DNA from 2 places in the Bacillus sp. TL12 genome. Region 2 is predicted to be linked to the other one. Evidence: riboswitches for the same ligand, from Rfam matches in the RefSeq annotation. Region 2 holds a riboswitch; the other holds the start of a gene.

Region 1 (15,144 bases), on a different contig from region 2:
CACCTATCTTTATTGTATTCATTTTTCATATATTTGTCATCTAAACGATACGTACATTCGATAGACGTCCGCTAAAAACTGTCTGAATCTTATTCCTTGTTGCCCCAATACATTTTCTGGATCAATTTTTCTTGCCGGATCTAGTGTTTTATGAGATACAATATCCGTTTTAGGATTTAAATTGAATGTATGGCATAAATAGGCATGGTACCATGTAAATCGTGTATATGAATCCCAAAAGTTAACAGTTCCTCCGTAGCACATTTCAACACCAATTGATGCTTTATTTGCATCATAACCAAACAAGTCATTATCTGTCGGTACGCCATATCTTACGTGATATGCTACCTCACTAATTGGAATAATTTCTAAAATAGTTGTATCATCTACAAAAGTATGTGCCGATGCTTTCGGTTGTACTTCATTAAAGTAATCACGATTTCCTATCGCATTACTACCAGGATTCCCCGTATCATGGCTTACAATAAATCTTACCTTTGAAAGGCGGATTCCTGGTCGCGAGCTTCCGTACCCAATATAATTTCGCTCTATAGGGAACATCACCATGTCTATCAACTCCGCTCTAGAAAATTACCTTTCTTCCTTATATATGTATTCAACCTCGATATCTATATGGCACATTTCTTACGCAAAGAGAAAATCAAAAATATTTGAAGTAAAGACCATAAATAATAAAATACTTACAGCAGTTCCATAAAACCCATAAAACCAAACACAGTCTTCTTTTGTATCTAAACCGAAAAATTTATTCACGGATTGTAACAAAGATGAGCGTTTCACATGTTTTTCTCGTAAAACTTCTACCCGTTCCATAACATCTGTTGGCATCATAAATCTTTGGTTTGCTGTCATTTTCATTATTAATCTCTCCTTATTTTGTTTCCGTTTTGTTTATCTAAGGAAAGTATAGCACAAACGTTCGTGTAGAACAAGCGTTCTTTTTTGTTTTTTATGATTGCACTTCCACTCTTAACATATCCCCTTATATTAACAGTCACAATTTATCCCGTATTAACAGGCAGTAAGGCTCGCACTGATGAAAGTTTCACTTTATCCATCCACTTTAAAAGTAATATTATAATTCCCCAAACTATAGCAATCACTGATCCAACAATACACACTCCAAACAATAAAGATATAATTCCTTCCCCAAAGATTTGTAGTACACTCACCTTTTCACTTGAATTTCTTTTTTCAACTCCCTTCTAAAAATACAATTCTCTTTTCCAACTCAGCCACTCGCTCACTTACATCACTCTTCCTTTGCAAATCTTATCCCTCCTTTTCTATAATCTTTATAATGCACTTCAATAAAAAAACGCGGTTCCCTTGAAGGAAACCACGTTCTCTCTTAACTTTCCGTTCTATTATACCCAACCTCTAAAGCGACTAGCTTCTGCCATCTTACGTACACCAACCATATAAGCTGCTAAACGCATGTTCACTTTACGAACTTGTGATGTTTCATAAATGGAATCGAATGATCTTACCATTACTTTCTCTAAGCGTTGTTCTACTTCTTCTTCTGTCCAATAATAACCTTGATTATTTTGTACCCATTCGAAGTAAGATACAGTAACACCACCAGCACTTGCTAATACGTCAGGAACAAGTAAAATACCGCGTTCTGTTAAAATTTTAGTTGCTTCTAATGTAGTTGGACCATTTGCTGCTTCTACAACAATTTTCGCTTTAATATCCGCAGCATTCTCTTCTGTAATTTGGTTCTCGATTGCAGCTGGAACTAGAATATCACAATCAAGTTCTAATAGCTCTTTGTTTGAAATTGTATTGTTAAACAATTTTGTTACTGTTCCGAAGCTGTCACGACGATCAAGTAAGTAGTCGATATCCAATCCATTTGGATCATGCAGTGCACCGTAAGCATCAGAAATTGCAATTACTTTTGCACCAGCATCATGCATAAATTTAGCTAAGAAGCTTCCAGCGTTCCCAAACCCTTGGACAACAACGCGAGCACCTTTAATGTCGATACCGCGTTTTTTCGCAGCTTCTCGAATACAGATTGTTACACCTTTCGCAGTCGCTGTTTCACGGCCATGAGATCCACCTAATACAAGTGGTTTACCTGTAATAAATCCTGGTGAATTGAATTCATCAATGCGGCTATATTCATCCATCATCCATGCCATAATTTGTGAGTTTGTAAATACATCTGGAGCAGGAATATCTTTTGTTGGACCAACAATTTGACTAATTGCTCGTACGTATCCACGGCTTAATCTTTCTAATTCACGGAAAGACATTTCTCGTGGATCACAAATGATACCACCTTTACCTCCACCATATGGTAAATCAACAATACCACATTTTAAACTCATCCAAATAGAAAGTGCTTTCACTTCGTTTTCTGTTACGTTTGGATGGAAGCGAATTCCACCTTTCGTTGGACCAACAGCATCATTGTGCTGTGCGCGATATCCTGTAAATATTTTAACAGTCCCGTCATCCATACGAACTGGAATTTTCACTGTCATCATACGAATTGGTTCTTTAAGTAATTCATATACCTCGTTTGGATAACCCAATTTTTCTAGGGCTTCACTAATAACAATTTGTGTTGAATTTAATAATTCAAAGTGTTGTTCCCTTTGTTGTGTTTGTGTTTGAGCTCCCTTTTCGGCTACCATAGTAAGTAAACCCCCTGTAATTTCACTTGTTTAGTAAACCTTCATTGCCTAGTATACACCGTTAAATTTGGAATGCAATAGAAAACGCTAACAAATATATACAAACTTATTTTTATTGCAAGCGTTTTCAATATCATTATAGTCCTTTTATCACTTTTAGAAAAGTAAAATACTTAAATATTTAAATATTTTTTATACTATAATGTATTTTAATCTCTCGAATATCGTAAAACACTAACAAAACCTCAAGCCAATTACATTAGCTGAGGTTTTGTTTTAAGATAAAATACTTGTATATTTGCTGAATTGCTTGAGAATCCATTAATTCTTTTCCATATTCTATAATACGATAAATTGTTGCTGTAGAAGAATTACCGTATTCCGCTAAAATTGCAATAATATCCGCCTTTAATAACGCTGGTTCTTCTTCCATCCAAAGATAAAAACGTCCATCCCATGTGTAAAGTTTCCCCCCGGTTACACCGAGATTATACAAACGACTTGCCAAAGTAATCACATCTTCAAACGTTGCAAATTCATACAATATATGCTCACTCTCATCTAGAGTTACTTGCATTTCAATAAACTCATCACGAAACTCATCTTCTGTATCTGTTTCATGATTTTCTTTTGTAACAATCACAACCATTCCTTGTGCCTGTAAAGAAAAAACTTCAACTGCAATTGGACCATCTGCTTCAAACCCAAGTTCTTTATTTGCTTCTTGCATCATATCACGAAATAACTGTTGCACTTTTGGAGCATTTTTCCATAAATCCTCCTTAGTCAACCCTCGCTCAGATAAATCGTCAAATGTTAGGAAAATTTTAATTTTATTATAATTCAATCGTTCCAACCTCATCTTGTAACCTCCCTACGTAACCGTTGTATCTAATTTTTATTATATGAAATAGAAAATAGATGGTTCTTTTCGAACAACTATTCCGACATTTTTAACCATTCATCCCATTCTTTTTTTGTATCGCCAATACATATATTTTGAAGTTCAACCTTGTCTTCATCTGAAACAAGCTGGCTTGCAAACCCAATAAGTCCAGTGCAGATTTTCGGATTCTGACTTTGCAACTTCTCAATCAAATTCAGCGCGCTTTTCAAATATCGTTCTTTTGAACATGCTATAAATACATATTTAGGTGTGAATTGCTTGATGGCTGCACAGATCTCATTTTCCTCTAGGCCTGTCCCCAAATATATTGCTTGATAGCCCTTCAAACGTAAATATATCGTAAAAAGAAACAAATGTAATACATTCATTTCTCCTGGTGCACAAATAGCCAAGGCTTTTGGCAAAATAAAATTAGTTTGCGTATTATGATAAATCATTCCAACGCGTGAACATAAAAACGAATCCACATACCGTTCTTGTACAGCTGTTATCTCATCATTTTTCTGCATAGTCTCTAACTTATCAGCAATCGGGATAAATATATGAGTGATTACTTTTTCTATTGTATAAATAACAAATGCCTCGTTTAATAATTCACGGGCATGTATTTCATCAAATTTTAACAAATAACCAAGGATATCGTCCACTAATAAAATTTCTTTGCTATACGTCATCTCAATTGGATTGTGATTTTGCAATCGGTTGCTTTCTAATAACTGGACTGCTTGACCAATTGTAAATCCTTCATTTACTTTATTCATTAACCATTTTAAGATTCTCACATGCTCTTCTGTATATAGACGGTACCCTGCATCATTGCGCTTTGGAGCAATAATATGATATCGTCTCTCCCAAGCCCGCAGTGTACTTGGCTGAATCCCAAGCATATTCGAAACAGCTTTTATATTATATTTTCCTTTTAAAGTTGGCATATTTTCCCCACCTTTAAACCGAATATCTCTTAATTTTCTCTTTGCAATGTAATTAAGTGTGTTTGAGCTGGAGCTCGAAAACGTAGTGGTATTAATGTCGTTCCATACCCATTACTCACAAATAGAGTTGTACATGGATACTCATATACACCGCCTTTTAGATAACGTTTAGAATGGAATAAACGAATTTGCCCTCCATGAGTATGACCACTTAATACGAGAGAAATTTTCTCTTGTCCAGACATTTTGTTTACAATAGCAGAGTTGTGGCTAATAAGAATGCGAAAGCCATCTTCTTGACAATCCGCTAGCGCCAAATCTAAACGATCTCGTTCTAATCCAACATCATCCACCCCTAATAAACAAAGTTTATCGCCACTCTCTGATTCAAACAGCACTCGTGTATTATCTAAAATCTTCACACCATTTTCTAGTAATAACGCATCTAATTCATGATAGTCAATTTCATAATCGTTATTTCCCCATACAAAATATATAGGACCAATTCCGCTTAATGTTTGAATATTAGCAGCAATTTGTGATAACGATACCCCCTTCTCAGCTAAATCACCACCAATAATAACAAAATCAGCGTTTCCTTTTACATTTTCAATTAAGGAAGGTGAGATAACTCTCCTATGAATATCTGAAATAAAAAATATCCTAACTTTCCCAAAACTTTTTGGGAAATTCACAAATGATAAAGTATGTTCTAGTAACGTATTACGCACTGCTTCTCTATACATCAAAAAAAGAAAAATGAAACCAATACATATGAATGTGCCACCTAATCCAATCCATAACATATACGTTTCTCAACTTCCCTCTCAAAAAATATAATCCCATCAGACTATATTGCCGAAAAGGCGAATAATGCCTTATCAAATATGAACGGCTTCATTCACCTTTTTCAGTTCACTCCTACAACAATTATTTTACTGTTGCTATTCCTTCTCTATCTTTTCTTTAATAGGAATTTTCAATTCTTTTCCTACTTCTAATTGGTCATCTTGTAAATTGTTATAGCTTTTAATAATTGTAGCCCCATCTTCATTCGGAAAGTACTGTTTCCCAATACTTTCAAATGTCTCCCCCTCTTTTACAATGTGCGTTTCAAATTTTTCTAGCTGCTTCTTTTCTCCTTCACCGTGTTTATTTGAATCGAAAAAAATCACTTCAAACGCATTTTTTCCAGAGGTATCATTCTTGTTGGCACTTTTTACTTCGATATACTTATCCGTATACCATAAAATACTAAGCGGTAACAAAATAAATAAAAATGTTAAAACCCGAACAAAAAAGTGGTTAATCTTAAATTTAGATTTTTTCTTCTCTTTATTTCTATGAACCTCACTTCGCGGCGGTAAACCTTCTTCTGTTTGCTCTTCTTCCAACTCTTCTTCCAACTCATCTTCAAAATCAGGAATTTGTTTTCTCATGTTGTTCACCACCACCTTCCACTTATTTTCTTAATTGAAGTCCCATAATAAAATCAACAAGAAAGTGTGCAAATATTGTTATAAATAAATTCTCTGTCCATTGGAACACATATCCAAACAGAAAACTAATCATACATACAAAGCAAAACAGAAATGGCTTTCTCACATATCGAATATGTAAAACAGCAAAAATAAGGCTTGCAACTACAAGTCCAAAATGCGTCTGTAATACACCTCGAAATAAAAATTCTTCAGCAAATCCAATAACAAACGTAATACAGAATAATTGTATTACAGAAGTTCCTTGGAACATTCGATCATTAATTCCCCCATCATCAAACCACGATTCTGGCAGCACTTGCATTGCAATATAATCAAATAACACAACAACGCCCGCAACCACACTACCTATTACAAGAATTGAAATGGGTTCCCATTTCCACAAATCATAAAATTCACTCCTATTTGGAAATAATATATAGGCTAACACACAGCCAACACCTATAATTATTAATTGTGTTATATAGAGATTCAGCCGTATTTCTTTCGGACCTATGTCTTCAATACTACGTCTTTGAATGTTAATCATTCCTCCGTTCTTTCATACCAAAGAGAAATTGTAACTCTGCTTCCCAATTATAGTCGAAAATTGATTGTCTTGCTCGTCTTTTTTTGTAATCTTCTTTTGAAATACCACAGTAGTTACAGCAATTTTTCACCTGCACTTCCTTCTTATATCCAAATAGATGTAGCATCTGTTCCCGTCTGCATCCTTTATACTGTAGCCATGATTTCATATTTTCTAGTTGACTATATTTATTCCGAAGACGCTCATCTACTTCTAACATTATTTTTCCCCTTGTTTCATCTGACAAGGATTCCATAATGAGCTTCTTCTGTTGCATGATTTTCATCTTTTCTAAGTGATAACGTACAAAACGCCAATGTTGCTCACTAAACCTTGCAGCATTATAACAAATTTCTTCCACATCTTCTATTGGCAATACTTTCGTATGAAACATCTTTTCTTGTAGTAAGGAAAATAAAAATTGAATTTGTTGTTTATTTGGTAATTCATCTTCAATGATAGAAACCGGTAAATCGTGATCTAGCGGACTACAAAGTAGAATTGCAATGCTCGACTCTCCATCCCTTCCCGCTCTACCAATCTCTTGTAAATAAGAAGCAATATTTGCTGGATAATGAAAATGAATAATATACCTTGTATTCGGCTTGTTTACCCCCATACCAAATGCACTTGTACATATAACGAGTTGTAGTTGATTATTCATAAATTGCTGCTGAATTAACATCCGTTCTTCGTGTTCCATTCCACCATGATAAAATGCAACATCTGCTATACCTTTACTCCTTAAATATTCTGCCAGACGCTCCGTCCAAGCCCTGCTCGAACAATAAATAATTCCTGGTCCTTGCAAATAAGTAACATGCTTGAGAAGCGCTTCCTTTTTCTCTTCTATTGTTTGTACAAATTGTACCTCCATTGCAATATTTGGGCGATCAATCGAGTACAAATGCTCTGCTACATTCGTAAGTTTTAAACTTTTTATAATGTCCTGTAATACTTCTTTTGTTGCAGTAGCCGTTAATGCCAACACAGGAGGATGTCCAATACCTGCTATAACTTGGTCTAATTTTTTATAGTCTGTTCGAAAATCATAGCCCCATTGCGAAATACAATGTGCTTCATCTATCACAAATAGTGAAATATGAATCTTTTTTAGTTCTCTTACTATTACTTCAGATTGCAACATTTCAGGTGAGACAAAGACAAATTTATAAGAAGATAATCTTTTTATCGCTTTCTTTTTTTCAATCAATGTACGAAAACTATTAAACGCGATCACACGGTCCTTCACTACATATTTAAGCTGCGCTACCTGATCTTCCATTAAGGATAGTAATGGTGAAACAATTACTACTGTTCCATCTTGCATAAGGCCTGGAAGCTGATAACACATTGACTTTCCTCTTCCAGTTGGAAGCATTGCTACAACATCTTTTCCTTGTAATAAATCCGCAATAACCTCTTTCTGCCCTTGACGAAATTCGTTATAACCAAACCACTTATGCAAATAATCCTCAAGCCTCATTTACAACCCCCATCTGCGCTAACACAAGACGAATTTCAAAATAAGAAACCGCTTCTCCTACTGCTTGCTTTAACACACGTAACTTCCGTGTTTGTAACGTTTCAATAATGCGCTGCACATGCTTGATTTTATTTTTTTCCATAAACATTTCAATAGAAAAATCTCTTTCTCGTAATGCAATTTCAACAAAATGATCTTCTATTGTTGCAACCTTTAAATTTCTAATTGTTGCAATTTCATCCAAAGAACGCCCTTGTTTCCAAAGTTGATATGTTTTTTGTGTTGATAAACTAAACAAATCTGCCCTTTCATTCGGATAAGCAATAATTTTTGTTAATAGCGGGAATTCTTTTTCATTATCTCGAACAGATTGAATAAAGAAATGAACGGTGCCCCAAAATAAAAGATGTACGCGAAATACATCTTGACTTGTAATTTCCGCAAGTTGCTTTAATGTATATCCAATTCTTTCATATCCAGTTAATCGATATGTAAAAATTGTTGCTTCTATCGGTAAAGCATCTTGTAACAGCGTATGCATCTCTTTCCATAACCTTTTTGCAAGTTCACTTCTTGCATATGGCATCCCGATGAGAAACTGCTTAACCCACATCATTACCTCTGTATCTTGTTGGATTGGAATAAACTTTGCATTTTGCTGTTGTAAATTTGATACGGTTTGAATAATTAACGAAAGTCGTTTCCAAAACATTTCACCAAGATCACCATAGTGCAAACCGTGTAAATACTGCGGGAAAAAAAGTGTTTCTTCCCAAGTTCCCAGCTGTCGTTTTCCTGTGTCAGTTAAAATGTACGTATTTTCATGCACGCTCTGAATCCATTCTTTATGTAATACATGTTCAATTTCCTGATCATAATCAGAACGTTGTAATGATTTATATATCCCAAACAGAAAAGAAATGTGAAATATATTTCCGTCTTGTAATGTTTGTGAAGAACGTTTCCCTTTTAAAAGGTGATAAATGGAAGAAACAGTTCGTTCACCATTTAATTGTTTTATACAATATAATAAAGTATATTGTAACTGCATCGCCGCTTCCACCTTTCAATTCCATCTATATTTTCTATTGTATCAAACTGTACAGCATTTAGGCATTTTGAAAATCTTATGAAATAAATCAAAAATAAGTTGACACCCTAATTGATAAGCATTATCATTATAATTTTATGTTGAAAAGTTTAAAAAACCGTTTTACAATAAGATTATAATTTTTATAGCGACTATTTTCACATACATATTATCAGGAGGGAAAAAAATATGGCAAAATATACAATTGTTGATAAAGACACTTGCATCGCATGTGGAGCTTGCGGAGCTGCTGCACCAGACATTTATGACTACGATGATGAAGGTATTGCATTTGTAACACTAGATGATAACCAAGGTATCGTTGAAATTCCAGACGTATTAATTGACGACATGATGGATGCATTTGAAGGTTGTCCAACTGACTCAATTAAAGTTGCTGACGAAACATTCGATGGCGACGCTTTAAAATTCGAATAGTCTTTTTATTAACTTCAAAAACCCCCCTTATTTTTATGAGGGGGGTTTTGGTTATTTATCTAACTCACAAATAAAAAAAGCCATCAGCGATGCTCTCCCGCTGATGACCAAAGTTTCTATGCATTTTTCATTTTTGCAAATACCCACACTTTTAAGCGTGAGAACAGTGCTACAAATACAACTGTTACAACAATTCCCTTAATTAAATTAAATGGGAGAATTGCCGCTACAATCATTTGTCGCATACCACTACTAGACATAGCAGGCTGATTTAAAAACCAAGTGTAAGCTGGTAAAATGATGAAATAATTTAACACACTCATAATTACCGCCATAGTAACTGTCCCTAACATTAACCCTGTTGTTAAACTCTTTACTGTGCGATACTTCCGGAATAAGAAAGCTGCTGGTCCAATAAATAGACATCCTGCAATAAAGTTTGCTATTTCTCCAACTGGAACTCCCGTTAAACTGCCTTGAATCCCGTAGTGAAGAATATTTTTTATCGCTTCTACAACTACACCTGCAATTGGGCTAAAAATAATCGCTGCAATTAAAGCTGGCACATCACTAAAGTCAATTTTTAAAAACGGCGGAAGTCCTGGGAATGGGAAATCCAACATCATAAGCAAATACGCAATACTACTAAGCATCGCTACGCTCACCATTTGTACTACACTGTTTTTTTGTTTCATCCTTCTCTCTCCTTTTCCATCGATCATCTCATGGAAAGTGGAAAGGTTCTGCTATGCCTATTTTTTTCCTATCATGAAAAAACCCTTTGTGTTTTACACAAAGGGAGAATTTTTTAGGCACATCAAACAGACGTTCAAATACTTATCTTTTTTGAACGCTTGAACCTCCATCTTCTCCCATCCAGACTATACTGTCGGCTTTGGAATCTCACCAAATCCTGCCTTAACGGCTCGCGGGCTTAGAACGAAAAGCAACTGTTCATCACCGCCGGTCGGGATTTTCACCCTGCCCCGAAGATAGACCGATATTCTATTTTCTCCACCATTATACAACATCATCGTACAGTTGTGAACAAAAATGTTTATAACTTATAAATAGTAAGTAGTATTTTTATTATAAATTGAACCTTAATCAGCTCGATCCCTCCTACCTTCTTTGTTTTCCTCTGAATCTTGAGGCAGGGTCTTACTGCCCATGAATAGTGGGATACATACAATATAAAAACAGTCATCGGATTATGTGACAACACAATCCATATTTTTTACAATTCGATTTTTTCCTTCGCAATTCCCTAGTCATCCATACAGAAAAGTGATAAGATGTTGAATTGTTAAGATAAGAGCATTTTCTTAATACGGAGGAAATGTCATGAGAAAAGAAAAAAGACACTCTATTCAAGAAACGATGAAAAAAAACTTAAGAAAAGAATACTTTTATTTAAAAAAAGAGTTACTTTTCTACTGTCCAATTGATTTAGGCGCATTTTCAAGAGAAACATACTATGCTACTTTTGATGAAGAAGGAATTAGTATTTATCAGTATGATAAAACAACAGAAAGTAAACTAAAGCTATGTGAACGTCATCCATGGAACAGTTGGGATAAAGTGAAAATTGATCACTATTTAACAACATCGCAATTTATTTTCCAAGGAAAGCGTAATTGGATTCTCTCTCTCTTTCATAAAGGAAAAGAAGCACAAAAAATAATCGAAGATCATACTTCTTTACAAACAGAAGTTGTTTCTCGATCCTTTTTGAAAAAGCTTCCTGGTTTTCGTTCTAATACAATTTTAAACAAATACATTGGCAGCATATGTTATACCGCACTTATTGCATGTTTATTAAAATGGATTATTCCATTCCAACAAATACAAGTTGCCCTGTATTCTTTTTCTATCGGTTGTATGCTCCTTGGTCTACTGTGTTTGACAATTGGACTAATTGAACCAACCATAGTATTATTTCGAACAACGGAAAAAACGAGGGCGAAGGTCTTTTATTATTATAGCTATTTAGCCATTTCTGGATTTATATGTGTCTTTATTTTTTGGTAAAAAAGAGCTAGTTTTGCTAGCTCTTTTTTAATTTATATATAATTTTTGATTTGGATAAATCAGATCTTGCCTCAATTCATTTTTCACTTTTATTTCACGAACTGTCATACCGAACTTATGTGCAATACTGACCAAAGTGTCTCCTTTTTGCACAATATATAGTGATGCTGATGCTATTTGATTCATCTCTTCCTTTAAAACAAGCAAAGGATCCATTGCATTTCTTTTCCCGAACGTCCAAGCACCCTTATGAACTTCTAAGTGCAGATGCGCTCCTCGTGATTCACCTGTATTACCTACTTCACCAATTACCTCACCTCTTGCAATACGCTCCCCCTGCAGTACATATCTCTTATTTAAATGAGCGTAAACAGCTTCATATTCTCCATGTTTAATAAACACTACATGTCCATAACTATTTGAAAAATAGGATTTTGTTACCGTTCCACCCCGAATCGCCGCAACCGGCGTTCCGATTGAGGCAGCTATATCAATACCGTAGTGCTTTCCATTCCTTGTTCCAAAATAATCACTAATTCTTCCATCTACAGGCCATATCCATCGTTCATCCTCAGCATAAGCGTATACTTGAGAACTAAAAAACATCCCAACGACAAGTATACCGATTTTTAAGACTTTCATATACATCCTCCGTTTTTTTGATAACCGTCACACTTTCTCTATTGTGGTATATTACGGAAAAAAGTATACAAAAAAAGAAAGTGAATCACTCCACTTCCTTCTCTTCCTTATTACGAAAAACAATTGCACTTCGTTTATATTCAACATCTCTTACATTAAGACGAGCGTTTATCACCCTAGCTATTGCAAATAAATAATCAGATAATCGATTAACATATCGCAATACAACTTCATTTATTTCTGCTTGCTTTCCTAACGATACAATATGACGCTCAGCTCTTCTCGTTACCGTACGTGCAACATGAATCATCGCGGACGCTGCGCTCCCACCAGGCAAAATAAATCGCTCCAGCGGTGGAGCTTCTTCTATGTAGCAATCAATTCGTTCTTCTAAATATATAACCATCTCTTCCGTTACTTTATACGGCATTGTTTGCTGCATAATTGCTAAATCACCACCACAATCAAACAACTCATGCTGAATCTTTTCAAGCTCATCATATATATCCTGAAAGCGTTCTTCTCGAATCATAGTCATCGCATATCCAATATGAGAGTTTGCCTCATCAATTGTTCCATATGCTTCTACACGAATATGATTTTTATCAACTCGCCCACCGATAATACTTGTTTGTCCTTTATCTCCTGTTTTTGTATATAGTTTCAAATCTTCTACACCTCTCTTTTTAAGCTTTATTCATTACACTAGTTATTACAAATATAAGTATACATTTTAAAAACGAATTAAAAACTTTCTTTTTTTGTGGTGAGAGAGCATCCAGTCATGGGTAGAAGCGGTCAGTTCCTTTTTCAGCCCCATACCATGTGAAAACAGAAGGAGAAAATGAGTGGGGACCTTCTTTTATTTTCATAGCCGCGACTTATATGTCGGAAAGTTAAAATAGATTTATATACATTGAAAAACGGTATAAACCTTTTTTTGACGAAAGAGAGGAACCAGCCGTGCGTAAAAACTGTCAGGCTCTCTTTCAGCCCCATGCCATGTGAAAACAGCAGGAGAAAATGAGTAGTGATTACCTTTTGTTTTCATAGACACGAATGATATACCAGCAAATCAATATGGATTTATTCTTTCCCTAGTGTAACCTTTTTATCTTCCAATCAATTTTCATAAAGGGACTACCCTCTACCAATAGCACACTAAAATAAAAAGTTCTAATATTCTTCATTCCATTGAGAAGATATTAAAACTCAAAAAGAATAAAAAATATTAGAACTTCAGTATTCACTCACAACAATATCACTTATATGGATTGACCTGGTAAATATACAGAGAATGTTGTCCCTTCTCCAACAACACTTGATATGGAGATTTTCCCGTCATGACCTTGCACAATGTTTTTAGCAATTGCAAGCCCTAAACCAGTACCGCCCGTTTTCCCACGTGTTCTTGCTTTATCAGCTTTATAGAAGCGGTCAAATAAGAATGGAATATCTTCTTCAGGGATACCTGCACCTGAATCTTGCACTTCAAAGACTAGTCCATTATTTTTCGTATCAATAATAAGCTTAACATGACCACCTGCGTTTGTATGCCTAATTGCATTATCTATTAAGTTCGTTAATACCTGTTCCATACGATCCGCATCAAATGGATGCTCCTCAATCGGATTACGGAAATCAACGGTTAACTGCACTTCTTTATCCTGCGCAATCCCTTGGAACTTACGGCCAATTTTCTCAACAAACGGATGAATATCCACTTCAGATATATGCAGTTCTACATGACCACTTTCCATCCGAGCTAAATCTAACAGTTCATTTACAAGGCGTCCTAAACGAACAGACTCATCATAAATAATTTGCACAAACTCATTTATCTCCTCTTTCGTTTGAACAACATCATCTAAGATTGCCTCACTATAACCTTGAAGCATAACCATCGGAGTACGCAATTCATGAGACACATTCGCAATAAAATCTTGACGCATTTTCTCAAGACGACGTTCTTCCGTCATATCTCGAAGGACTGCGACAGCACCACGAATTTTTGTTTGATTATATAGCGGAGTCATAAGAACAACGTAATTACCCTTTTGTAAATTAATTTCAATAACTTGCTGCTGCTCACTCTCTACTACAAGATGAAACAACTCAACAAGCTCAGGTGGTAAATTTCTACTTAATTCCAACTCTTTTTCTTCTTGCCAAACTTGTAAAAAGCGCTCCGCTGGTGGATTGATAACAACAACTTCACCTTCTTGATTCAATGTTACAACCCCATCTGCCATACTACTTAAAATACTGGAGAGTTGTTCTTTTTCTTGTTGCAGCGCATTAATATTAAACTTCAATTGTTTTCCCATTTGATTTAATGCCGTTGCTAGCTCTCCTATTTCATCTTGCGAAACCATAGGTGCTTTCGTATCAAATTTTCCGCGTGCCACTTCAAAGGCTACTTCACGCATTTTACGAAGAGGAGCTGTAATTCGTGTCGATAAGAAAAATGCAAAGAACGTTGTTAAAATAATTGCAATTCCCGCTGATAGAAAAATGAAATCAGTCGCTTTTTCCATACCTTGTTTTGGAACTTGCAATGATTGATATACAAACACCGCACTATGATTTGATGATTGGAGTGGTTTACCAACAATCATAATATCATTTTCGGAATTCTTATTCGTCTTGTCATCAGACACTTTTTTTATTTTTTCTTTATTTTCTTTTTTATCTATAAAAACAGCTGCTAAATCTTTATCCTTTTTCAGATCTTCTATTGTAAGATCTACCAATCCTTCTTGTTTCGGTGAAGAAGAAACTTCATGATCCCCCTTTACAATAATAATTCGTGAGAGCGGATCAGCAAACTTATATGCGATATTTTCAATCGTTTCTTCGTCTGCACCTTCTTCAATTAA
Region 2 (15,144 bases):
GGACGGAGCGAGTAGGCGTGGAAGTGTGTAAACGATCTAGAGAATTAGGAATGATTATACGTCCACTTGGTAACACGATTGTATTTATGCCACCGTTAGCATCTCGGATAGATGAGATTGACGAAATGCTGCGCATTTTATATGAAGCAATTGCAGATGTTACGGAGGTAGAATAATGAGCGGCTTTTTCATAACTGCAACCGATACAGAAGTTGGAAAAACAGTTGTTACAGGTGCATTAGCAGGAGTGCTTAGAAATCGTGGATATAATATAGGTGTATATAAACCATTGCAAAGTGGTCATGTCGATTCGAATCCAGAAGGTGACGCAGCTAGATTGAAAGTTGCATCAGGAGTAACGACAGAGACGAATAAAATTTGTCCGTATTCTATTGAAGAACCTCTTGCGCCAAGATTGGCAATGCAGCGAGCAGGAAGAACTGTGAAGCTAGCACAAATTACAGCTCATTATAATGAGTTAATGGCAGAGTTTGATAGTTTATTTGTAGAAGGTGCCGGTGGTCTTGCTGTTCCGTATACAGAAGACGCATTAGTGGTTGATTTTGCAAAGAAATTGAAATTACCACTTATTATTGTCGCGCGTCCAGCGCTAGGTACTGTTAATCATACCGTTTTAACAATCTCTTATGCGAGAGAACATGGCTTAACAGTTGCTGGTGTTATTTTATCGGGCTGTAAAGAATGTGAGAAAGAGCGTGTACAAGAAAATAAAGAGATGATTGAGGAATTAAGTGGCGTGCCGGTTTTAGGTTTACTACCTGAACTTCAAGAAGGATTTACACGTGATGAACTATTAACAGCAGCAGAAGAGAATATTATGATTTCAAATTTAGAGGAGCTTATCAAACATGGATCAAATGTGGGATCGACACTTTCACTCTAGCTTAAATCGTTTAAAGGAGAAATCACAATATCGACATGTAGTAGTAACTGAGCAAGCTGAAGAATCGTGGTTGATTAGGAACGGAATGCGTATGTTGAATTTAGCCTCGAATAACTATCTTGGTTTGGCAGGAGATAAACGATTAAAAGAAGCATCTATAGAAGCGACAATGCAATATGGAGCAGGAGCTACGGCGTCACGGCTTGTTGTAGGAAACTATTCATTATATGAAGAGGTCGAACAGAGTGTTTGTGACTGGAAAGAAACTGAAAAAGCAATCATTGTGAACAGTGGGTATTCAGCAAATGTAGGTGCAATCTCTTCTTTAGTAGGTCGTCACGACATTGTTTTTAGCGATAAGTTAAATCATGCTAGCATAGTCGATGGAATTATGCTCAGTGGTGCAGAACATAAAAGATACCGACATAATGATTTGGAACATTTGGAAACATTACTGCGAGCAGCGCCTTCTGCAAAGCGGAAGTTGATCGTTACAGATACGGTTTTCAGTATGGATGGAGATGTTGCTCATTTAAAAGAGTTGATTATGCTGAAAGAAAAGTATGAAGCTTTATTGATGATTGATGAAGCGCATGCAGGCGGAATATATGGTAGGAATGGTGCAGGATTAGCTCACATCGAACAAGGGCTTTCTCAGAAAATTGACATTCATATGGGAACGTTTAGTAAAGCGTTAGGATGTTATGGAGCTTATTTAGCAGGTGATGCAATTTGCATGGATTATATGAAAAATACGATGAGAAGTTTCATTTTCACAACAGCATTGCCACCAGGGACGCTCGGTGCAATGAAACGTGCAATTGAAATTGTGAAGGAAGATGCGGGAAGACGACAGCAGCTCTTAGAAAATGGAATGTATTTCCGTAATACTTTAGAGGAAGCGGGTTTTCATATTGGTGATAGTGCAACGCATATTGTTCCAGTTATTACAAAATCAAATGAAGTGGTGATGCGTTTTAGCGAAAAGTTGCAGGAAGCGGGAATTGCTGCAATTGCTATCAGACCACCAACGGTTCCACATAATAGTTCGCGAATTCGATTTGCAGTTACGTCTGAACATACAAAAACTGACTTGCAATGGGCTACTAGGCAGATCATTCGAATTGGAAAAGAAGAGGGGGTCTTGAGATGAAACAGCCCGAGCTTATTTTTATTCCCGGATGGGGGATGGAAAAACAAGTATGGGATTCATTACTTCCGTATTTTCAAGAATATTCTGTCCAGCATGTTGAATGGCGTGGTGTAACAGAACGTACTGATTTTGCAGAGCGTGTAGAAGAAGCCGCACAAGGAAAAGATGTAATTTTGATTGGATGGTCACTCGGTGCATTAGCCGCTCTTCAAGTGTGTGACAGGATACAAACAAAAGGATTGATTTTAATAGGTGGTACAGCAAAGTTTACAGTGGATGAAACTTATGAGTGTGGATGGAAACTTCCTTTTGTAGAGCGGATGAAAAGAAGTTTGTTGAAACGAAAGGAAGATACATTGAAGTGCTTCTATAAAAGTATGTTTGCAAAACAGGAGATAAAAGATAGTGAACAATTTGAAAGTATTGTAGCGCATTTTCAAGGTGATTCTATAGAATCTTTACAGTTCGGGCTTGATTATTTAATAGAGATGGATATGAGAAGTCAGTTAAAGCAGGTGAAGATGCCGATGTTACTTATTCATGGAGAACAGGATGCCATATGTCCACTATCTGCTGCTCGCTATATACAAGAAAATACGAATGGAGCGCTTAAAGTAATAAGTGGGGCTGGGCATGCGCTTTGTGTAACTAATTTTGAATATTGTGCAAATGAAATGATTCAGTTTATAGAGGGGATACAAAATGATCAACAAAACGTTATTACAAAAACGATTTAATGGAGCAGCTGTATCCTATGATCAATATGCAAGTGTACAAAAAAAGATGGCGCAACAATTACTTTCTATAATGAAAAAACACTACCACAAAATGTCGTCCATCCGTATTTTGGAACTCGGATGTGGCACAGGTTATTTGACTGAGCAATTAGCCGTTTTTTTTCCAAATGCAGAAATTATAGCAATTGATTTTGCTGAAAGTATGATTGCTGTTGCTAAAACGAGAAATCACGTAGAATCTGTGACATTTAGATGTGAAGATATCGAACACCTTACATTAAGTGAGTCATTTGATGTCATCATCTCAAGCGCAACATTTCAATGGCTAAATGATTTGCAAATAACGCTGAAAAACTTATATCGTTATTTGTTTGAAGGTGGTTTATTGTTATTTTCAACATTTGGGGAGCAAACGTTCCAAGAACTTCATACAGCATTTCAGAGTGCTAAAGAAGAAAAAAATATACAAAGTAGTTCATCTGTTGGACAACGTTTTTTAATGAGAGAACAGTTGCAAGATGTATGTGAAAGTATAACAGGGGATGTTCATGTTTCTGAAACATGTTACATAGAGAAATTTGCTACAGTTCGGGAGTTTCTACAATCCATTCGGAAGGTGGGAGCAACGAATAGTAATGCAGAGTCTTATTGTCAAAGTCCTTCTATCTTTCGAACCATGCTTCGTATATACGAAAGAGATTTCACGGAAGAAGGGCAAATTGTAACAACGTACCATGCTTTATTTGCGTATATTGAAAAAGAGGGGAAGAGAAGAAATGAAACAAGTACAAACAAAAACAGATTGGAAGAAAATTGCATCTGAAGTAGTAGAGGGCAGAAGTATAACGAAAGAAGAAGCTGTAGCAATTTTAGAAGCTGACGATACAGAAGTATTGGAAATTATGAACGCAGCTTATATCATTCGTCATCATTACTTTGGTAAAAAAGTGAAATTAAATATGATTATTAATACGAAATCCGGATTATGTCCAGAAGATTGCGGATATTGCTCACAGTCTATCGTTTCAGAAGCACCAATAGATAAGTATGCATGGTTAACACAAGAAAAAATCGTAGCGGGAGCTCACGAAGCAATTCGCCGTAAAGCAGGTACATACTGCATTGTTGCATCTGGCCGTCGTCCGACGGATAAAGAAGTAAATCATGTTATTGGTGCAGTGAAAGAAATTCGGGAAACAACAGATTTGAAAATTTGTTGTTGCTTAGGATTTTTAAATGAAGATCAAGCAGGGCGCTTAGCAGAAGCGGGTGTTCACCGTTATAACCATAACTTAAATACACATGCAAATAATTACGATAGCATTTGTTCAACACATACGTATGATGATCGCGTAGATACAGTAGAAAAAGCAAAGCAAGCAGGGATTTCTCCTTGTTCTGGTGCGATTTTTGGTATGGGAGAAACGAAAGAGCAACAAGTTGAAATTGCGCTTGAATTAAAACGTATAGATGCGGACTCTATTCCATGTAACTTTCTTGTAGCTGTAAAAGGGACACCGCTTGAAGGGCAGAAAGAATTAACGCCAGTGGAATGTTTAAAAGTGCTAGCGATGATGCGTTTTGTGAATCCATCAAAAGAAATCCGTATTTCCGGTGGTCGCGAAATTAATTTACGCTCTGTACAGCCAATTGGCTTATTTGCAGCAAATTCGATCTTCGTTGGTGACTATTTAACAACAGAAGGACAAGAGCCAACAGCTGACTGGGGTATGATTGAAGATTTAGGATTTGAAATTGAGGAATGTGCGCTGTAGAAAAATGAGGGGGAAGACCCTTAGTAGACTAAAAATAATCGAATAAAGGTTATACCAAAACAGCTATTCTTTCATGGATATTCCGTGGAAGAGTGGCTGTTTTTAATAGGGAAAATATAATATTCCTCTTTTTGTGCAAGCACCTTTTTACTAACAAACAGCATAATTAATCCATATTTCTTAAGAACATTATTCCATTCCGTAATGAATAAAATATATGCTAACTTGGATATATTTTACTTTTGTAAATAAAATGTAATAAAGTACCTTCAAGCTTTTAAGTAAGCGTTTTTGTACTAAAAAATTAATTGCGTGGACGAATTTTCCACCCAGTAATTGTACATAGTAAAGATGTAATTTATCTTGGGTGGAGGATCTTACATGCACAAATACATACTAGCCATTATGACTACTCTTATTTTGTTAAAAGCAATTAGTTCTGATCCAGTAAAAGCAGCTGAAAATCCGGCGCAAAAAGAAATGCAGCAAAGAATTGAACAACATTTTCGAACGAAAGCCGAGCATTTTGGAATTGAGACAGAGGGAAAAGACTTAAAGGAAGTGCGGAAAGAGCTTCATATTGTAGAGGAAGAAAAGAAGCGGGAAAATGTGTGGAGAACCGCTCAAAATCTTCGTATTAAAACAGAAGGAAAAACGATGGAGGAATTGATAAAAGATGTGCGAAAAAAAGTGAGGAAATAAAAAAGAGGCCGAAGCCTCTTTTTTTATGCCCATTGTTTTGATAAATGAGCCATTTCAATTGCAGCAACTGCCGATTCATATCCTTTGTTACCAGCTTTTGTACCCGCACGTTCAATGGCTTGTTCAATTGTTTCAGTTGTTAATACGCCGAAAATAACTGGGATGTCTGTTTGTAGTGATAAAGAGGCAACGCCTTTTGCAACTTCATTACAAACGTAATCATAATGAGTTGTTGCACCACGAATGACTGTTCCTAGTGTAATGACAGCATCGTATTTACCGCTACTAGCCATTTTTTTTGCGATTAATGGGATTTCAAATGCACCTGGAACCCATGCGACATCAATATCGTTTTCTTCTACCCCATGGCGCTTTAACCCGTCTAATGCACCGCCTAATAGCTTGCTTGTAATAAATTCATTAAAACGTCCAACAACAACACCAACTTTTAATCCTGTACCAACTAAATGACCTTCGAATACCATATTTTATCTCTCCCTTTATATATTATAAACTTAGTAAGTGACCTAATTTTTCTAATTTTGTTTGTAAATATGCTTTATTTTCTTCTTTTGTTGGCATTTGCAATGGTACGCGTTCGACAACTTCTAAATCATACCCTTGCAAGCCGGTGATTTTTCTTGGATTATTTGTTAATAATCGTAGTTGTTGTAAACCTAAATCCTTTAAAATTTGTGCGCCAATACCGTAATCGCGAAGATCTGCTGGAAAGCCTAATTTTTCATTTGCTTCCACAGTATCGAATCCTTCTTCTTGTAACTTGTATGCACGAAGTTTATTAAGCAATCCAATGCCGCGACCTTCCTGTCTCATATAAAGAAGAACACCTTTTCCTTCGCGTTCAATTTGCGCAAGAGCAGTATGAAGCTGTGGACCGCAGTCGCAGCGGCATGAACCGAAAACATCGCCAGTTAAGCATTCTGAATGAACACGAACGAGAACAGGTTCATCAGTAGAGATGTCTCCTTTTACGAGAGCGATGTGTTCTTTTTGATCAAGCGAGTTGGAATAACCAATTGCATGAAATGTACCGAAGTCTGTCGGCAATGTAATTTCAATTTCTCTTGTTACGAGTGTTTCATGATGGCGACGATAAGCAATTAAATCTTCAATCGTAATCATTTTTATATCAAATTGTTCTGCCACTTGTACTAAATCAGGAACACGTGCCATCGTGCCGTCTTCTTTTATAATTTCACAAATGACTCCTGCTGGTTCTGCACCGCATAATTTTGCTAAATCAACCGCTGCTTCTGTATGGCCAGCGCGGCGCAGAACGCCGCCTTCTTTCGCAATTAAGGGGAAGATATGGCCTGGGCGATTAAAATCTGTACTTTTTGATGCTGGATTTAATAACTCGCGTACAGTTGTCGCACGTTCGTAAGCGCTAATACCTGTTGTTGTAGAAATGTGGTCGATACTTACTGTGAACGCAGTATGATGAGAATCTGTATTATGAGAAACCATAGGTTCTAGCTGTAAGCGGTCTGCATATTGCTCTATAATCGGTACACAAACAAGACCACGGCCATGTGTAATCATAAAATTAATTGTTTCAGGTGTAATGTTCTCTGCTAAAGCGATGAAATCTCCTTCGTTTTCACGGCTTTCATCATCACATACAATAATGACTTTTCCTTGTTTTAAATCTTCTAGTGCTTCTTCAATACGATGAAACATTGTGCTTCCCCCTTATAGAAATCCATTTTCTTGTAAAAAGCTTTCTGTAACTGAATTGCTCTGTTTCGCGGGCTTTGAAATAAAACGCTCAATATATTTTCCAATCATGTCACATTCAATGTTCACGATGTCTCCAGCTACTTTTTCACCGATAATAGATTCGCTTACAGTGTGCGGAATGAGTGAAATGGTAATGGAAGATTCATCTATATCAAATATCGTTAAGCTTGTTCCATCAATAGATACTGATCCTTTGTGTAAACAATAACGGAGCAAATTATTTGGAATTTCAATTTTGTAATATATCGCATTATAGTGCTGTTTTTTACTTACAATGGTTCCAATTCCATCAATATGTCCTGTGACGAAATGTCCACCAAAGCGCCCATTTGCAGCCATTGCCCGTTCTAGATTTACTTTAGAACGGTTGCCAAGCATACGTAGTGATGTTGCTCGCATCGTTTCAGGCATGGCATCAACAGTAAAGGAAGACGCTGTAAAAGAAGTAACAGTTAAACAAATTCCATTTACAGCAATACTGTCTCCTAGCTTTACGTCTGATAAGATTGTATTTGCTGTAATTGTTAGCTTCATTGCTTCTCCGCTTTGCCTTATATTCGAAACAGTTCCAAGCTCTTCTACAATTCCTGTAAACATGCAGGCACCTCATTTCGCACTGTAGCAACGATTTTTATATCATCGCCAATTTGTTTCATCTCTTGAATTTGCAAGGAAAGTGCATCTTGCAGCTTGTTAAAGCCGGTGCCACCAAACATAGTTGGGGCATCTTTTCCACCAATTAATTTAGGGCTTATATAAGTTACAATTTCATTAAAACACTTTGTTTCTAAAAAGCTCGCGTGTATCGATTGTCCTCCTTCAACAAAGAGTGAAAGAATTTGTTTCTCACCGAGAAGGAGGAGAAGCTCGCGTATTTCAATTTGGCTCGTCTGCATTTGAAGTACAGATGTTCCTTGAGATTCATATCTTGCTATTTTTTCTTTCTGTACATCTTTTCCAACAATAATCCATGTTGGTGCAATCCCGTCTGTAATGACACGAGAGGAAAGTGGCATTCGTAAATGTGTATCTAAAATGATTCGAATCGGATGCTTGCCACCGTTTGGAAGACGTGTTGTTAAAGATGGGTCATCAGCTATAACAGTATTCACTCCGACAAGGATGGCATCGTGCGTATGACGATATTGGTGAACATCCCCGCGAGCATCTTCACCTGTAATCCACTTGCTTTCTCCAGTAGCAGTTGCTATTTTTCCATCTAAACTCATTGCAGTTTTTATTGTTACAAACGGCTGTTTCATTTTCATGTAATGGAAAAAATATCGGTTTAATTGGATAGCTTCTTTTTCGAGAATGCCAGTAGTTACATGAATACCTGCTTTTTGCAAACGTTTTGCACCGTTACCTGAAACAAGCGGATTACAATCAAGGGTAGCGATTACAACATGTTTCACCTCTTTTTGAATGAGTAGGTCGCAGCACGGTGGCGTTTTTCCGAAATGGCTACATGGTTCTAGTGTCACGTATACAGTGGATCCTTTTGCTTTTTCGCCAGCCATACGAAGGGCATGGACTTCAGCATGTCCTTCACCTGCGCGTAGATGCGCTCCCATTCCTACGATGTTTCCATCCTTTACAACAACAGCACCGACCATTGGATTTGGACTTGTTTGCCCTGTAGCACTTTTGGCTAACTGTAAGGCAATCTTCATATATTCTTGATCAGTCATTCTTTTCACCTCTCCTAAGAAAAATCAAAAAACCCCAAGGATAATAGTATCCTTGGGGTTTGGGAGACGTGATTTCTAGAAATATAGTTCGAATACGAGAGTATAGGAAAGAAACCTAACGATGATTGATATTTTTGCACGAGAAAAAACCTAGCAAACTATCAATTTTTTATACGCTAGTCGTATCTTTTTATTTTAGCATAGGAAAATAGGTATATGAAATAAAACATATACACTTATTTAAAACGAATCAGTAAAAATGTGTACGCCAAAATAAAAGTGTATTCGCTATATAAGCACTAGAAAACATATCCTTCTCCCATCCAGACTATACTGTCGGCCCTAGAATTTCACTAGATCCACCGTTTCTAAGCTTAGAAACGGGTCACGGACTTAGAAGTGTGCACTTCATCACCGCCGGTTGGGAATTTCACCCGACCCCGAAGGATGCTGTTTGCTCACATTATAGCACAAAAAAGAAAAAAGGATAGTAAAAAATATTCGAATGTGAAGAATTGTATGAAAATGAAGGGGAGAATAAAGTTTGTTATACTAGTATGGGAAAGATTTCAGTATAGACATAAATGAGGTGGAGATATGAAATATATTGCAGTGGGAATCGGTGGTATCGTGGGAGCTTTAGTGCGGTATGGATTAGAGCAATGGATTGGTACTCCTTCAGTCGACGCTTTTCCGCTGGCAACATGGTTAGCGAATATGATTGGTAGTTTTTTATTGGCATTTTTAACGATGTATTTCTTTCGTATGAAACAAGTTTCACAAGTGGTAATGAATAGCGTTGGAATAGGAATAATTGGCTCTTTTACTACTTTCTCAACATTTAGCATAGAGACATTGAAACTAATGCAACACGAAGCATTCTTTATGGCGTTTTATTATGTAAGTACGAGTATAGTCGGAGGATTGCTCTTATCTTTATTTGGATTTTACCTTGGAAATGCATTATATGAAAAAAGCGTGAAGAAAGAAGGAGCACGATGAATATTTTGCTTGTAGGAATTGGTGGTTTTTTCGGAACTATTGCTAGATTTTCTATTAGTAGTGCAATAAAAGAAAAGTACGGAAGTTTATTTCCATATGAAACATTATTTGTAAATATAGTCGGCTCATTCTTATTAGGTCTATTGTATGGAGTTGATGTGGATAGTACGTGGTTATTATTATGTGGAACAGGTTTTATGGGGGCATTTACGACATTTTCAACATGTAAGCTTGAAATTGTTCAATTGATACATAAACGTAAGGGACAAAAGGCGCTATTATATTTAGTAATGAGTTATATGCTAGGTATTTTTTCTGCACTGATAGGTTTTTATATAGGACATTTATAAGAAGCATGCACAAATCATTGTGCGTGCTTCTCGTATTATTATTCTTCCTTTGGTGCTCGAACGATAGATTCGAATTTTCCCTTATGCGAAGCATCGCAATAAGGCATGTTTTTTGATAACCCACAGCGACATAAAGAAAATGCAGGTTTTGCCGGGAAAGCATTCCCTTGTGAGTCGATTAGTTCCACATCCCCTGTAATGCGAAACGAACCATTATCATTCACTTTAATTTGTACTTTAGCCAACGGTATCCCTCCTTCCAAAACGCTTATGTTCATCATATAATTACAGGAAGTGCTTGACAATAAAAAACAGTACTTTGTATGTAGAAGAAGAGAGTGTTATAATAACGTTTATAGTTGACATATAGTAAGGTGACGAAACATGAATAAACAATTACGTACACTGCAAAATATTGCAAATGAGCGCACGTGGGCATCTTTTTTAAATGATAATCATCCATATAGTTTACTGCATTGGTCAATTGCTGGTGTAGGACAAGAACCAAAAGATGTGTGGCTTCTTCAAGACGAAGTTACATTTCAAACGACAGAATTTCAAACGCTTGATGAAGCGGTAAAATGGATTTCTGAAAATATGGAACAAGTTACAGACGTGTTAGCGCAATAACGTGAAAAAAACAGGCTTATGCAAGCCTGTTTTTTGTATCTTTCACATATGTGTTTAAGAATCGATCCACGGCAGCTTCATACTCTTGCTTGTTTTCATTATAAGAGCAAGCGTGTGCACCGTGTTCCGCAATAAAGAGCTGTTTATGGTTTTCTTTCGCTTCATAAAGAGCTTTTGTCATATCACATAAAATATAGTCATCGTCTTTGCTATGAATAAAAAGGACTGGATTATTTATGTTTTTTACACAATCGATTGGAGAAATTTCGCTTATTGTATAACCGTCCCTTACCTTTAAAAAGGCATTTGCTAATGGTAGCAGCGGCCATTTTGGCAAATGAAATTCGACTTTTAAGCGATGCTGTAGCTGACCATAAAAGTCAGAGAAAGGGCAGTCCGCAATATAAAAATCAGCGCCGTCTTCCACCATTCCTGCATATTGAAGGAGTGTGGCAGCCCCCATCGATTCTCCATGAATGCCAAGTGTAATATTTGTTCCAAAACGGTTCTTTAGCCAATCAACTACCGTCTTTAAATCATATTTTTCGTAATAGCCATAACTTGTCGTTTTACCACCTGTTTTACCATGGCGACGGTGATCATAAATAAATACGTTATATCCTCTGTTTAAAAATAAATTTGCATATTTGACAGAGTTTATTTTATTTACGGTTACACCGTGACAAAAAATCATAAACTTATTAGAATTACCTGCAGAAATGTAATAGCCGTGAATATCATATTTAAATTGAGATGGAATACAAACTTCTTCTTTTGGAATGGCATTAAAATCCTCTAAGCGAAAATGTTTTTTCGTTTCACGTTCTAAAATTTCTTCTTCTGTTTTTTTCTTTAAGTACATTACTTTATTCGTAAAGAAAATACCGATACCAATTAATACTCCTATTATGGTTAGCAATGCTGTAAAAAAACGTTTCATACCTCATCCTCCAAATACCTCTACATGTGATACGCTTATATTGTATCATAATGATGTAAAAAGGGGAGAGAGTGGAGCATGGTTCAAATGCAAAAAATTACAGAAGAAATGAGAAAAACAATTGCGTTATTTATGCGTGAAAATTGGGGAAGCGCGCTGATGGTTTCACGTGGAAGAGTGCATCAGCTAGATCAATTACCCGGTTTTATTGCAATTGAAGATAACAGAATAATAGGAATTATTACATATGAAATAAGCGAAAATGATTGTGAGATTGTTTCATTAGATAGCTTTAAGGAGAAAAAGGGAATCGGAACGAAACTTATAGAGTGTGTAATTGATATTGCGAAAAAACAATGTTGTAAAAAGGTGTGGCTCATTACGACAAACGATAATACGAATGCACTTCGCTTCTATCAGAAACGTGGTTTTATAATGACTAACTTATATATAGATGCGGTCAAGGAAGCGAGAAGGATAAAGAAAGAAATTCCGTTCATTGGCTATGATAACATCGCGATTTCACATGAAATTCAATTAGAAAAAATGAATATATAAGATCAGTTTGTATATATGGGGAGAATTAGAAGTAAGAGAATCTTATGTAACAATTTTCAGAAATATAAAACAATAACCTTGACGAATGATCTACTTTGTTTTAGGTTTGAATTGTAAACGATTACCATATTAAGGGGTGACGATGTGGCAACCATACGTGATGTTGCAAAATTGGCCGGTGTTTCAGTCGCAACCGTTTCACGAGTTATTAATGAAAAAGGGTATGTCCATGAGGATACAGTAAAACAAGTAAAACAGGCAATTGAAGAGTTACAGTATAAACCGAATGCCGTAGCAAAGGCGTTATTTAAAAAATCTTCGACAATGATTGCCGTATTAGTATCAAATTTAGAAGATCCATCCTATATAACATTGCTTCGTTCAGTAGAAGAGGCTGCATATAAAGAGGGATATCAAATTGTTATTTGTAATATAGAAAATAAGAGTGGTTATATAGATATACTGATGCAAAATAATATTGCTGGTGTAATTATGACAAAAGACATATATAAGCGTCTAGATAATCTTTCTATTCCATTTGTTGTACTTGATGAAGCAGGAGCGCTTTCTACGTATTATGACAGTGCTAAAAAGGCAGTTGTTTTGCTAAAAGAAAAAGGTTGTCATTTTCTTGCTTATATTGGGGAAGAGGCAGAAGATGAGACAATGGAAGAACATGTATCTGGATTTTTAGATGGAGTTTGGGAAGAAGGGCTTGCTTATCGAGAAGAAAAAATAGAAGGGCCTGAAGAAAAACAAATTATTGAATTATTACGAAAGTATCCATATATTGACGGTGTTGTCACTTCTAGTGATGCTGCTGCAATTGCAGCCGTTCGTGCAGCAAGTTATCTTGGTATTCATATACCGGAGCATTTGCAAGTCGTTGGTTTTAAAGGAAGTTTACAAGGTGAATGGGTTACGCCATCTTTAACAACGATTGGAAGTCCCTTTGAAAAGCAAGGAGTGGTAGCTGTACAAAAGTTGGTAGGAAAAATAAAAAAGAAACAAGTAAACTTTGAAGAAGTACAGCAAGAAGAGTTTCTATTAATTGAACGAGAATCGACAAAGTAAAAGGTGCGTCCAAGTAAAACACACCTTTTTTATAATGTTATGGCAGCAATAAACCCAAATATAAGTAGCGGAATATTGTAGTGAAGAAAGGTTGGAATACATGTATCCCATATATGATGATGCTTACCATCTGCATTTAAACCTGAAGTAGGTCCTAGCGTACTATCAGATGCTGGAGAACCAGCGTCACCTAATGCACCAGCTGTACCGATAATAGCAATGGTTGCCATTGGGCTAAAGCCAAGCTGCATACATAGCGGAACGAAGATTGTTGTTAAAATCGGAATGGTGGAAAAGGAAGAACCGATTCCCATTGTAACGAGTAGACCGATAACAAGCATAAGAAATGCAGCAAGTGGCTTACTGTTCCCAATTAAATCCGCACTTGTTTGAACGAGTGATGCAACATGCCCTGTTTTCCGAAGAACTGCTCCGAATCCAGCGGCAGAAATCATAACGAAACCGATAAATGACATCATACGCATACCGCTTGTTAAAATAGCATCAGCTTCTTTTAGCGGGAGACTCCCACTAATTGATAATACAATAATCCCTGCTAATGCACCAAAAATCATTGATTCTGTTGCTAATTGCACGCTTAATGTTGCGATAATAGATAACAATCCGAACGTAATACTTCTTTTTGTGTAAGGAGCTATTTCATCAGTTGAAGAATGAATCGGTTCGGTAGAGTAGGTGCGTGGTTTACGATACGTAATGAAAACAGCGACACATAGCCCGATAATCATACCTATTGCTGGAATTGTCATCGCTTTTGGAATAAGGGTTACATCAAATGTAAGCCCACTTTGCTGTGCATTCGTTTGTAACACGTCGTGATAAATTTTTCCAAATCCAGCTGGAATCCACATATAAGGAGTAATTAATCCGAATGTAATGAGACATGTAACAAGACGACGATCCACTTCTAATTCATTTAAAACTTTTAAAAGCGCTGGAATTAAAATAGGGATAAAAGCAATGTGAACCGGTATAACATTTTGCGAAAAACAAGCCATTGCTAAAATGATAAATAAAATAAGTACTTTGGAATATGTTTGCTTTTTTGTGTCTTTTTCGTTGCCAATTACATTCAGTGCAGTATGAATCATCGCGTCGGGTAGCCCCGTTTTGGAAAGCGAAATAGCGAATCCCCCGAGCATGGCATAACTTAAAGCGATTGGAGCACTGCTTCCAAGACCTGTGGTAAAAGTATAGATTGTTTCTGAAATCTCAAGTCCGCCAATTAGTCCACCTGTTAAGGCGCCGACGATAATAGCGACAATGACTTGGACACGTAATAAACTAAGCAGCAGCATCATTGCTACTGCGACGAGTACAGCGTTCATAATAAATGTAATCTCCCTGATTTTTTTCTGTTTTGTAACTTATCCTAGGTAAGTATATAGACGAACCAAGTAAAGTTACGACATGTAATTATAAAATGTTTTCTATGAAATGTAAAAGACATAACGATTGTTACCTATGTTGAAAAGGTAACTCTTGTTTGATAGAGCATATAGATTGTGCATACAGTTCAGGTTCTTCTAAATTTGGTGAATGAGCAGAGTTTGGGAACCAGATCATTTTTTTGATGGGTGCTTGAATTGTATCACAATATTGTTGAACGAGTGCATAAGGTGTTTGGTAGTCGAAACGACCAGAACAGAAATAGACAGGTACGGAAAGTTTTGAGATTGTAGAAAAGAAATCTACTGTGAGCATTTCCTCCCATAATGCCCCAGATTTCATATTTCCTGCGAGAAATCTCACCCAATCTAACCATGTATATTCTGAAGAAAACAACCCTTTTCGAATGAAAGAAAAGGAAGTCCCATTTTGAACCGCTCCTCCAAACGTACCAAGC

The links. A riboswitch is a leader RNA that binds a small molecule or an ion and turns the genes downstream of it on or off. The one in region 2 is predicted to bind FMN.
Region 1: another riboswitch for FMN. It lies ahead of LOK41_RS12900 (ECF transporter S component); the one in region 2 lies ahead of ribD (bifunctional diaminohydroxyphosphoribosylaminopyrimidine deaminase/5-amino-6-(5-phosphoribosylamino)uracil reductase RibD).

The regions. Positions count from the first base shown of each region.
Region 1 covers NZ_JAJJBY010000011.1:98,873-114,016, reverse strand. Annotated here, with positions in the region: gene LOK41_RS12955 (peptidoglycan recognition protein family protein) at 37-567, opposite strand; gene LOK41_RS12950 (DUF3961 domain-containing protein) at 646-882, opposite strand; gene gudB (NAD-specific glutamate dehydrogenase) at 1,389-2,672, opposite strand; gene LOK41_RS12940 (genetic competence negative regulator) at 2,932-3,534, opposite strand; gene LOK41_RS12935 (MerR family transcriptional regulator) at 3,612-4,511, opposite strand; gene LOK41_RS12930 (metallophosphoesterase) at 4,541-5,317, opposite strand; gene LOK41_RS12925 (LysM peptidoglycan-binding domain-containing protein) at 5,456-5,950, opposite strand; gene LOK41_RS12920 (CPBP family intramembrane glutamic endopeptidase) at 5,973-6,536, opposite strand; gene LOK41_RS12915 (RecQ family ATP-dependent DNA helicase) at 6,532-8,064, opposite strand; gene LOK41_RS12910 (YpbB family protein) at 8,054-9,115, opposite strand; gene LOK41_RS12905 (ferredoxin) at 9,344-9,592, shown strand; gene LOK41_RS12900 (ECF transporter S component) at 9,709-10,287, opposite strand; FMN riboswitch at 10,453-10,590, opposite strand; gene LOK41_RS12895 (hypothetical protein) at 10,937-11,623, shown strand; gene LOK41_RS12890 (peptidoglycan DD-metalloendopeptidase family protein) at 11,651-12,265, opposite strand; gene LOK41_RS12885 (cob(I)yrinic acid a,c-diamide adenosyltransferase) at 12,351-12,932, opposite strand; gene LOK41_RS12880 (ATP-binding protein) at 13,531-15,144, opposite strand, start outside.
Region 2 covers NZ_JAJJBY010000001.1:1,245-16,388, reverse strand. Annotated here, with positions in the region: gene bioA (adenosylmethionine--8-amino-7-oxononanoate transaminase) at 1-176, shown strand, start outside; gene bioD (dethiobiotin synthase) at 176-904, shown strand; gene bioF (8-amino-7-oxononanoate synthase) at 870-2,057, shown strand; gene LOK41_RS00090 (alpha/beta fold hydrolase) at 2,054-2,794, shown strand; gene bioC (malonyl-ACP O-methyltransferase BioC) at 2,760-3,617, shown strand; gene bioB (biotin synthase BioB) at 3,571-4,569, shown strand; gene LOK41_RS00075 (hypothetical protein) at 4,951-5,271, shown strand; gene ribH (6,7-dimethyl-8-ribityllumazine synthase) at 5,295-5,756, opposite strand; gene LOK41_RS00065 (bifunctional 3,4-dihydroxy-2-butanone-4-phosphate synthase/GTP cyclohydrolase II) at 5,779-6,972, opposite strand; gene ribE (riboflavin synthase) at 6,985-7,629, opposite strand; gene ribD (bifunctional diaminohydroxyphosphoribosylaminopyrimidine deaminase/5-amino-6-(5-phosphoribosylamino)uracil reductase RibD) at 7,611-8,723, opposite strand; FMN riboswitch at 9,031-9,175, opposite strand; gene LOK41_RS00050 (fluoride efflux transporter FluC) at 9,321-9,725, shown strand; gene crcB (fluoride efflux transporter CrcB) at 9,722-10,075, shown strand; gene LOK41_RS00040 (CDGSH iron-sulfur domain-containing protein) at 10,114-10,356, opposite strand; gene LOK41_RS00035 (DUF2552 family protein) at 10,460-10,705, shown strand; gene LOK41_RS00030 (alpha/beta hydrolase) at 10,722-11,645, opposite strand; gene LOK41_RS00025 (GNAT family N-acetyltransferase) at 11,724-12,203, shown strand; gene LOK41_RS00020 (LacI family DNA-binding transcriptional regulator) at 12,348-13,277, shown strand; gene LOK41_RS00015 (Na+/H+ antiporter family protein) at 13,307-14,626, opposite strand; gene LOK41_RS00010 (alpha/beta fold hydrolase) at 14,757-15,144, opposite strand, start outside.